2 regions of the Candidatus Pelagibacter sp. HIMB1593 genome follow, and region 2 is predicted to be linked to the other one. Evidence: riboswitches for the same ligand, from Rfam matches in the RefSeq annotation. Region 2 holds a riboswitch; the other holds the start of a gene.

Region 1 (5,490 bases), 570 kb from region 2:
ATTAATACAGCTTTTCCATTTTTTTTATGGATTTTACTAATAGCTTCACTTGGATCTTTGATGTCTCCTAAAGTTCCAGGATATTGAAGAATTCCACAAACTAAATCCTCTTTAAGTTGATCCAATACTTTATCTTCATTGCCAACAAGTACTTTTAATCCCATTGGCTCTGCTCTTGTTTGAATTACATCAATTGTTTGTGGATGACAATTTTCTGATACAAAAACTAAATTACTATCTTTTTTATTTAACCTGTGACTTAATCCCATAGCTTCTGCAGCTGCTGTTCCTTCATCAAGCAAAGATGCGTTTGCAATATCCATACCTGTGAAATCAACAATCATTTGTTGGAAGTTTAGAAGCATTTCTAGTCTTCCTTGTGCTACTTCAGGCTGATAAGGAGTATATGATGTATACCAACCTGGATTTTCTAGAATATTTCTTAAAATTACATACGGAGTGTAAGTTCCATAGTAACCCATGCCAATAAAATTAGAATAAATTTGATTTTTTTTTGAAATTGCTTTCAATTTTCTTAATGCTTCATACTCAGAATTAGACTCTCCTATATTTAATCCATCTTTCAATTGTATCTTTTCTGGAACTGTACTTTTTATTAAATCGTCTAATGAATTAAAATTAAGCTCCTTCAGCATTTTATTTTGATCTTCTTCTGAAGGGCCAATGTGTCTTTTTAAAAAGTCTTTTTGTGAGTTATGTAACATTAGCTAGCACTCTCCTTTGCAAATTTATCGTATTCTTCTTTGTTCATTAAGCTGTCAATTTCTGAACTATCTTTCAATTTAAGTTTAAAAAACCAAGCTGATCCTTCAGGGTCTTCATTAATCTTTGCAGGATCATCTACTATAGCTTGGTTGGTATCTACAACTTCACCACTTACTGGAGTATAAACATCACTTGCAGCTTTAGTAGACTCAACTACTCCTGCTGTACCATCTTTTTCAACATTCGAACCTTTTTCTGGTAACTCAGCAAAAACAATATCTCCTAACATTTCTGTTGCATGTTTTGTAATTCCAATGGTAGCAACATCGCCCTCCACTGTAATCCACTCGTGTTCTTTTGAAAATTTAACTTCACTCATTAGTTTACTCCTTTCACGTAACTTTTTTTATAAAATGGTAACCCACAAACACTTGCAGGATGTTTTTTTCCTCTTACTTCAAGTAAAATTTTTGTATCGACTTTAGAAAACTCTTTATCAATGTAGCCCATTGCTATTGGGCCATTTACACTCGGACCAAAAGTTCCACTGGTAACCTCGCCAATAAGTTTTTCTGACTCATCAAAGATTTTAGTTTTTTCTCTAGCAATCAATCTTCCTTCTGGCTTAATCCCAATTCTAATTTTAGATGTACCTTCTTGTATTTCTTTCATAATTTTATCAGAACCAACAAATCCACCATTTGAAATTCTCTCTTTAGAAATCGCCCACTTTAAGTTTGCTTCAATTGGTGTTTTTTCTGTATCAAGTTCATGACCATATAAGCACAATCCAGCCTCTAATCTCAAGGTATCTCTTGCCCCAAGTCCTATAAGTTGTGCTCCTTTTTCCATCAAATTTTGAGTAAATCCTTCAGCTAAATCGTTATTTATTGATACTTCAAAACCATCCTCTCCTGTGTATCCAGATCTTGTTACAAAAACTTTCTGATCTTTATAATCAAACCAGTTCCCTGTCATAAAATTAAGTTTTTCAACACCCTCTATTATATTGTTTAAAATCTCAACTGACTTTGGACCCTGGATTGCAATTAATGCTCTTTGATCATCAAGAACCATTTCATATTTACTTTTAAGTAAATCTGATAAAATTTTAAAATCATTGTCTTTGCATGCTGCGTTTAAAATAATTAAATATCCTTTTTCAATTTTAGTGATTATCAAATCATCATGAATTCCAGCACTATCGTTCATTAAAAAACTATATTTAGAACAGTTTTGTTTCAAATTTTTTAAATCAAGTGGAAAAATTTTTTCAAGATCAGCAGTTAATTCCTCTCCACCATGAATAAATAATTGACCCATATGAGACACATCAAAAATACCTGCATTTGATCTTGTGAATTTATGTTCTTCAACAATTCCTTTGCTGTATTGTATGGGCATTTCATATCCAGCGAATTCCACAAATTTCGCTTGGTTATCTTTATGAAGTTTATTTAATGATGTTTTTTTTCCCATACTAACTCTGTCGTACCCATCTGTATTTTTGCCTGAGAGTTTTACTCCTTCGGCGAGAACTCAATCTCTTTCCAGAGTTAATATAATACGGTCCTTTTACCTGAGAGTTTCCTGGGTGGTTGCTCCTTCGGTGTCACAAACTTTGTGATCTCTCCCGTTGACAAATATTCTAATAAATACGGTTTAATGTCAAATGTTATTAGATCGCTTTTTTTTCTGAGGTATATAAATTGTAAAATTGAAGTAAAACTGCAAAAATAACTATTGACCCTCCAATAATTACTATGAACGGTGGCTGTTCATTTATAAACAACCACGCCCATAAAGGACCTAGTACTGCTTCTGTGAGCATTATGATTCCAACCATTGCTGATGGTGTTCGTTGAGCTCCGATAGTAATAAATATAAAACCTAATCCTAATTGTAAAAACCCAGCTAAAAATCCTAAAAAGATATCATTAGGAGATATCATTATTTTTTCTGACATTAGGAAACCTATTAACAACGCAAAAACACCTGCAACAAATTGAGCAGGAACCATATCAACATTTGGATATTTTCTTACTACTAAAATTAATGTAGCAAATGATATTGGCATTATGAAAGCTGCAATATTTCCAGACATTTGACCTGGAGATAAAGAACTTCCGACCATTAAAAGTATTCCTGAAATCGCAAGAATTATTGAAGTAAGAGTGATTGCTGAAATTTTTTCTTTTAAAAAAAAGTAACCAAATATTGCTAGGAAGATTGTTTGTGTTTGAATAATAAAATTAGCATTAGCAACTGTTGTGTTATACATCGCAAATACATAACCACTAAAACCGAGTGATAAAATAAATCCACCAAAGAAACCAGGAAATCCTAAATTATTAAAGGATCTAAATACTTGTTTTTTATAAGTTAAAGTTAAATACAAGCTAATAACAATTAGAAAAAATACTGTTCTCCAAAATAATATTTGCCAAAGGGTTGCTCCCTCAAATGATTTTACAATCAAACCCCCAAAACTAAGACTACACGCACCTAGAAAAACTAAAAATGGTCCTGGAAGTTTTCTAATAATATTCATTATATTTGATTAAGTAGATTCTGAGTGTCCATCTCATATAATTTAAATAAAGTTTCAGCATCAGATAAATTTATCTCTTTAAATTTTATTTTTGAGCCTGGTGATATTTGTACCAATCGATCATAATCAACACTAGCTACTACACCAATTTTTGGATACCCTCCAATAGTACCATGATCTGAAAGCATAATAATTGGGTTTCCATCTGCAGGTACTTGGATGACGCCTTTTAACAACCCTTCTGATTTAATATTAGTATTTACAATGTTTTCAATTTTTTGACCTTCTAACCTCATTCCCATTCTGTCTGAGAGTTTTGATACAGAAAATTCTTTTTCAAAAAATATCTTTTTTCCTTCCTCTGAAAAATAATCAAAGTTTGGTCCTTTTATTACTCTGATATTTTCAACTTTAGAATTGATGTAGTTAGTTTTTTTTTTACTTTGTTTTGTATTAATATTTAAGATATTTATTTTTTGACCGTTCTCTAATTTTTTTCCATCATTTGATCCGATATTTGCCTTGGTATTTATAGAGCAACTATTCCATTGAAATTTTAAATCTAATTCTCCACCAACTGCTAAATAGCCATAAACTGATTTATTTGTTGAGATAAGATTGATTTCATCTCCACTTTCGATTTGATAACTCTCATAACAATTACCATCAATTTCTATACCATTTTTAATAATTTTAAAAACCACATCACCTGTAACCGAAATATTAATTTTATCTCCAGAATATTTTAAATGTGGTCCTTGATACGCAAATTCTATCACTGGTGAATTTAATTTATTACCTGCCAGCTTATTAGCTAAACTATAATTTCTATTATCCATCGCTCCACTAAATGGAATTCCTATATGATATAAATTGTTTCTTCCTTGGTCTTGAAAGGTTGTGTTTACTCCAGCTCTTATAATTTCGAAATTATTTGTCATTGTAGCTATTATATTTTTCAAGATTTATTTGTTTAAAAACTACTATATCACCAGGATTTATTAAATTTGGCTCTTCCTCTTTTGAATTATCAAAAACATCTACAGGTGTATTACCAAGTATGTTCCATCCACCAGGGCTTTCAAATGTATAAATATTTGCAAATTGTTCAGTTAAAGCAACTGATCCTTTGGGGACTTTTACTCTTGGTGTTTCTAATCTTGGTACTCTCATATTTTCATCCAAATCACCTAAAAAAGGCATACCGGCAATAAATCCGGTCATATAACAAAAATATTCCTTACTAAAAAAATTTTCTAAAATTTTATCTCGATTAATATTTAATTTTTCTTCTAATCTTTTTATATCAAGAGAAAATTTATCATCACAACAAACTGGAATTTCTATTTTATTACTATTGTTATCTTGAGTTTCATTAACATTTAAATTTTCAATTAATTTTTTAATCTCTTTAAAGTTTGTTTTTCTAAGGTCGTAGGAAACTATTAATTTATTATAAGAAGGAGTAAGATTATTTATACTTTGAACATTCTCTTTTTTTAAAGCTTTAAAATATTTTATTACTTCAGAGTTAACTGATTTATTTACCTCTACACCAAAATCGCAATAAACAGCTGCGTCACCAAGATTTGATATATTTTTTATCATGGCATGTTATACTTCAACAATTAGAACTATGGAAATTAATATAAATTGTGATTTAGGTGAAAAATCAAAACACCATTCAAATAAATATGATCCAGACTTACTTGATATAGTAAATTCTGCTAACGTAGCATGTGGATTTCATGCTGGTGATGAAGAATCTATGAACCAAGTGGTTCAAATATCAAAAAAAAATGGTGTTAGTATTGGAGCCCACCCATCATTTAACGACCCAGAAAACTTTGGAAGACAAAGAATGGAGCTTGCACCTGAAGAAGTTAGAAAATTAATTATTGACCAATATGAAATTTTACAAAAAATTGCTCAAGATCATGGAGAAAATGTTACTCATATAAAACCACATGGAGCGTTAAATAATATGGCGTGTGAAGATATTGATCTGGCAACTACTTTAGCGAAAGCAATCAATGAAATAAGTAAAGATTTGATCTATTTAGTTCCTACTGGCTCTAAAATGGAACAAGCAGCTAAAAAATTAGATATGAAAATTGCCTGTGAAATTTTTGCAGATAGAACCTATGAAGATGATGGAAATTTAGTTTCTAGAAAAAAATCACATGCATTAATCACTGATCCTGAGGAAGCTA
Region 2 (5,490 bases):
ATCTGTAAATATGTATGCCAAGGTGGTTCCCATATTTGGAAATATCATGCCCGAACCCTTGGCGACACCATAAATTTTTACCTCTTTATCTCCAATTTTACATTGTTCCATCGCAAGTTTTGGTTTTGTATCAGTGGTCATTATTCCTAAGGCTGCTTTCATCCAAAGAAATTTGTTTTGTGTATAGTTGATTTTTTTAATCAAGTTTGGAATTTGAACTATTATCTTTTCACATGGAAATGTTTCACCTATTGTACCTGTGCATCCAAAAATAATTTCATTTGAAGTAATTTTCTTTGGATAATCTTCATCTTCAACTTGTTTTTTTGATAATTGTTCAGAGGTTAAATCAGCAATTTTTTCGAGACTTGCATAACCTTGTTTACCTGTGAAAGCATTTGCATTTCTAGTATTTACAATAAGAGAATAAATTTTTTTTGATTTTTGATTTATATTCCATTTGATATTTTCTGAGATAATTTTTGATTGTGTATAGACAGAGGCATGATTTGCGCCATCTCTAAAGTAAAACATTACTAAATCATCTCTTTTAGTTTTATATAAATCTGCGCTTAGAGCTGAAATAGATAAGCCATCTATATGATCGAGGTCCTGGAAATCCATCATTCTGGTATTTTTTGATTTCGAGGTTAAAAAATTTGTTAAATTAATACCCATGATATTTAAAATAATTGTTTAATACATATATTAAACCATATATTTAAAGAATAAATCAAATAGTCATGTTTAACCCACTTAACCTAATTACAAAGTTTATCAAATCTAGTAATCAAAAAGAACTAGATAGAATTGGAAAAATTGTAGAAAAAATAAATTCATACGAGGAACAATTCATAAAATTAAGTGATACAGACTTTCCCAAAAAAACAGTTGAATTTAAAAATCAATTAAAAAATGGAAAAAGTTTAGACGAAATTCTACCTGAAGCATTTGCACTAGTAAGGGAAGCTGCAAAAAGAACAAGACAAGAAAAGCACTTTGATGTTCAACTTATTGGGGGAGTAGTTCTTCACGAAGGTAAAATTGCTGAAATGAGAACGGGTGAGGGAAAAACACTCACTATTGTTTTAGCGGCGTATTTAAATGCGCTTTCTGAAAATGGAGTTCATATAGTAACGGTTAATGATTACTTAGCAAAAAGAGATTCGATAGAAATGGGTATCATATATAATTTTCTAGGCCTTACTTCTGGATTTATAAATAATGACCAAGATGATCTAGAAAGAAAGAAAAACTACAATTGTGACATTACTTATGCAACCAACAGTGAATTAGGATTTGATTATCTAAGAGATAACATGAAGTTTTCTCAAAAAGAAATGGTTCAAAGATCTCATGTATTTTCAATTGTAGATGAAATAGATTCCTGTTTAATTGATGAAGCAAGAACTCCACTTGTAATTTCTGGAGCTGCAGAAGATAAGACTGCTCAATACCTAGCTATAGATAAACTTGTTAAAATTTTAAATAATAAAGATTTTGAAATAGATGAGAAAGAAAAAAGTATACTTTTAACAAACGAGGGTATTAATAATGTTGAAAAACTTTTTTCTAATGCGGGTATCCTAAAAAATGATAATTTTTATGACCCAGAAAATCTTCATTTAGTTCACCACGTAAATCAAGCACTTCGTGCAAATCATTTATTTGAAAAAGGAAAAGATTACATAGTAAAAGATGGAGTTCTTAAAATCATAGACGAATTGACTGGTAGAATTTTAGAAGGAAGAAGATTTGGAGATGGACTTCATCAGGCTCTTGAAGCTAAAGAAAAAATTCAGATACAAGTTGAAAATCAAACTTTAGCATCTATTACCTATCAAAATTATTTTAAACTATATAAAAAAATATCAGGTTGCACCGGTACTGCAGTCACAGAGTCTGAGGAATTTTTTGAGATATATAATCTTTCAGTAGTTGTAATACCAACAAATAAAGAAATGATCCGAAAGGATTATAATGATTTGATCTTTAGAACTGAAAAAGAAAAAAATGATGCAATAATTAATAAGATCATTGAAAAACATGAAATTGGTCAACCAATTTTGGTATTCACATCTAGTATCAACAAATCTGAAGTTTATTCTAAATTATTAAATGAAAAAAATATTAAACACGTAGTTTTAAATGCAAAGAACCATGAAAATGAAGCTGAAATTATTGCAAATGCTGGAAAAGAAAAATCTTTGATAATTACAACTAGTATTTCTGGAAGAGGTGTTGACATCCAGCTTGGTGGAAAAAAAGGATCAATTCCTGATGATCAGTTAAAAATAGATAAAGAAAAAATTAAATCTCTAGGTGGCTTATTTGTAATTGGTACAGAAAGAATGGAGTCTAGAAGAGTGGACAATCAAGCAAGAGGAAGAGCTGGACGACAAGGAGATGAGGGCAGTTCTGTGTTTTATGTAAGTTTAGAAGATGATTTGATGAGAATTTTTGGCTCAGAATCTATGAATAATATGCTTGAAAAACTTGGTTTAAAAGATGGTGAAAGTATTGATCACCCTTGGATCAACAAAGCATTAGAAAGAGCTCAGCAAAAAGTTGAAGCCAGAAATTTTGATATCAGAAAAACACTTATCAAATTTGATAATGTTTTGAATGACCAAAGACATGTTGTGTTTTCTCAAAGAAAAAACGCAATGAATAGTGAAAATATTTTTGATTATTCCGACGAATTTTTAAAAGAAATATCAGAAGACTTGATAAAATTAAAAATTCAAAATCTATCTAACCCAAAAAGTAATGAATTTAACAATAAAGTTAGGCAAATTGTTGGGAAAAGTTTTAATGATACTGAACTTGAAAGTTTGATTTCTGCAAAAGATAATGAACTGAAAGAGCAAATATCCTCAAAATTTAATGATACACGTAATGAAAGAATTAAAGTTCTAAACGAGCAGCATGCAAAAGAAATTGAAAAAAGAATATTTTTGCAAACGATAGATTTGAATTGGAAATCACATATACAATATTTAGAACAACTTAGACAAGTGATTGGATTAAGATCTTACGGTCAAAGAGATCCTTTAGTTGAATATAAAAAAGAAGCTTTTGATTTATTTTCAAATTTATTAGAAAAACTAAAATTAGACTACGTTACAATTTTAATTAATTTAAAAGTTATAACAGAAGAAAGATCTTCTAATGAGGAAAGAGTAAATCCAAAACCACAAACCAAAAAAATGGGAAGAAATGAACCTTGCTTCTGTGGATCGGGTAAGAAGTTTAAACATTGCCATGGAGCTTTGTAATTCTTAAAAAAGAAATAATAAAGAAGCTAAAAACAATAAACCTACACCAATACCAAATAATAATTTTTTTGATTTAAAAATATTATCAAAATTATTTTTCTTAACGGTCAAATTGCTTAAATCTTCTACATTGCTCATAAAACCATCATTTCTTCCAATTTTTAAAAATTTATTTTTTCTTTCATTCATTATATCTTCTGACGTCATTTCTTTGTATTGATCTAAATTTGTAGAAATAGATTTTCTAACGTTATCAAGCATCAGGTCTCTATCCCTGTGAGCACCGCCTAAAGGTTCTGGGATTATTTCATCAATAACTTTTAATTTTAATAAATCTTTTGCAGAAAGCTTCATTGCTTTTGCTGCATCAAGCATTTTTTTTGGATCTCTCCACAATATAGTTGCACAGCCTTCAGGAGATATAACTGAATAAATAGCATTTTCTAGCATGATAACTTTGTTGGACGATGCTAATGCAATCGCACCACCTGAGCCACCTTCACCTATAATTATTGCAATAGTTGGCACCTTAAGTTCCATGCAACATTCAATTGATTTTGCTATTGCCTCAGCTTGACCTCTTTCCTCTGCACCTACACCAGGATAAGCGCCTGGCGTATCTATAAAAGAGATAATTGGAATTTTAAATTTATTTGCTAAATTCATTAATCGAATAGTTTTTCTATAACCCTCAGGTCGCATCATCCCAAAATTTCTTTCGATTCTACTATCTAAATCTTCACCCTTTTCTTGGCCAATAACCAAAACCGAATAACCATTGAATTTTGCAAAACCTGTAAGTACAGATTTATCTTCGCCATAATAACGGTCTCCAGATATAGAAATAAAATCTTCGAATAAATTATCTATGAAAAATTTAGACTTTGGTCTGTCTTCATGTCTTGCAACCATGGTGGTTTGCCATGGATCTAGGTTTGAATATATATCATTTAATTTTTGATCTAACTCAACTTGTGTTTTTGAAATTTTTTGCGTATCTACTTCTGACAATCCCTCTTGATTATAGGGATCTTTTAATTTTTCCAATTCTGTCTCTAAATCTTTAATCTCAGTTTCAAAATTAAGATAATTTTTCATAATATGGTTATAGCGGATGGTTAATTCATAAAAAAGGCAATAAAATGATATTTAATTTAAAGTGTAATTGTTATTAATTGACTCTTTTCTAGAAGAAGATACATATTTTGCTATCGGGAGAGACTAATATATTTAGCACCGAAGGAGCAACCACCCCGGAAACTCTCAGGTAAAAAGGACCGATAGTTGCATAACACTCTGGAAAGAGAATTAATTCCGCCGAAGGAGCAAAACTCTCAGGCAAAAATACAGATGGGGTAATTTAGGTGATATGCAAGAAAAATATATAAATATAAATACTTTAAAAGTATCTGAAAAACTTTCTCAATTTATTAGCGACGAGCTATTAAAAGAAACAGATCTATCTGTTGATAATTTTTGGTCAGGGTTCGAGAAAACAGTCAATGAATTAGCACCTAAAAATAAAGAATTAATAAAATTTAGAGAAGACTTACAAAAACAAATAGACAATTGGCATATAAAAAATAAGGGAAATGAATTTAATTTGTCAGAATATAAAAAATTTCTAACAGAAATTGGTTATTTGAAAGAAGAAGGTGACGATTTTGAAATATCAACTCAAAATGTTGATGAGGAAATAACAAGTATTGCTGGACCTCAACTTGTTGTACCAGTAATGAATGCGAGATATGCATTAAATGCTGCTAATGCTAGATGGATGAGCTTGTACGATAGTCTGTATGGAACAGATGTAATTGAACAATCAGAAGATAGTGTATCTGAAAGATACGACCCATTAAGAGGTGAGATGGTAATAAAATATGGAAGAGATTTTTTAGATAAATATTTTCCATTAGCAGGATTGAGTTGGCAAAAAATTACAAGTTTTGCAGTTAAGTATGGAAAATTTAAAGCTTTAAAAGGTGCTGATATTTATGATTTGTTAGATGAGAATAAGTTTATTGGCCATAGGGGTGAAGCTGACAACCCGTCTGCTATAATTTTAAAAAATAACAATTTACATATAGAAATTTTAAAAGACTCAAGAGCTTTTGCAGCTCAACAAGATCATGCTGGGATTAGTGACATAATTTTAGAATCTGCGGTGTCAACTATATGTGATAACGAAGATAGTGTAGCTGCTGTAGATGCA

The links. Region 2 has a riboswitch for glycine ahead of ACTTA0_RS00240 (malate synthase G). Riboswitches for the same ligand answer to the same signal wherever they lie in the genome.
Region 1: it holds a riboswitch for glycine, as region 2 does, so the genes downstream of both, gcvT (glycine cleavage system aminomethyltransferase GcvT) here and ACTTA0_RS00240 (malate synthase G) in region 2, are expected to answer to the same signal.

Annotation. Positions count from the first base shown of each region.
Region 1 covers NZ_JBNAJK010000001.1:611,731-617,220, reverse strand. The annotation lists gene gcvP (aminomethyl-transferring glycine dehydrogenase) at 1-725, opposite strand, end outside; gene gcvH (glycine cleavage system protein GcvH) at 725-1,105, opposite strand; gene gcvT (glycine cleavage system aminomethyltransferase GcvT) at 1,105-2,205, opposite strand; glycine riboswitch at 2,284-2,372, opposite strand; gene ACTTA0_RS03155 (DMT family transporter) at 2,405-3,277, opposite strand; gene ACTTA0_RS03150 (biotin-dependent carboxyltransferase family protein) at 3,277-4,218, opposite strand; gene ACTTA0_RS03145 (allophanate hydrolase subunit 1) at 4,208-4,885, opposite strand; gene ACTTA0_RS03140 (5-oxoprolinase subunit PxpA) at 4,914-5,490, shown strand, end outside.
Region 2 covers NZ_JBNAJK010000001.1:44,661-50,150, forward strand. The annotation lists gene argJ (bifunctional glutamate N-acetyltransferase/amino-acid acetyltransferase ArgJ) at 1-678, opposite strand, end outside; gene secA (preprotein translocase subunit SecA) at 744-3,278, shown strand; gene ACTTA0_RS00235 (acetyl-CoA carboxylase carboxyltransferase subunit alpha) at 3,282-4,376, opposite strand; glycine riboswitch at 4,481-4,568, shown strand; gene ACTTA0_RS00240 (malate synthase G) at 4,648-5,490, shown strand, end outside.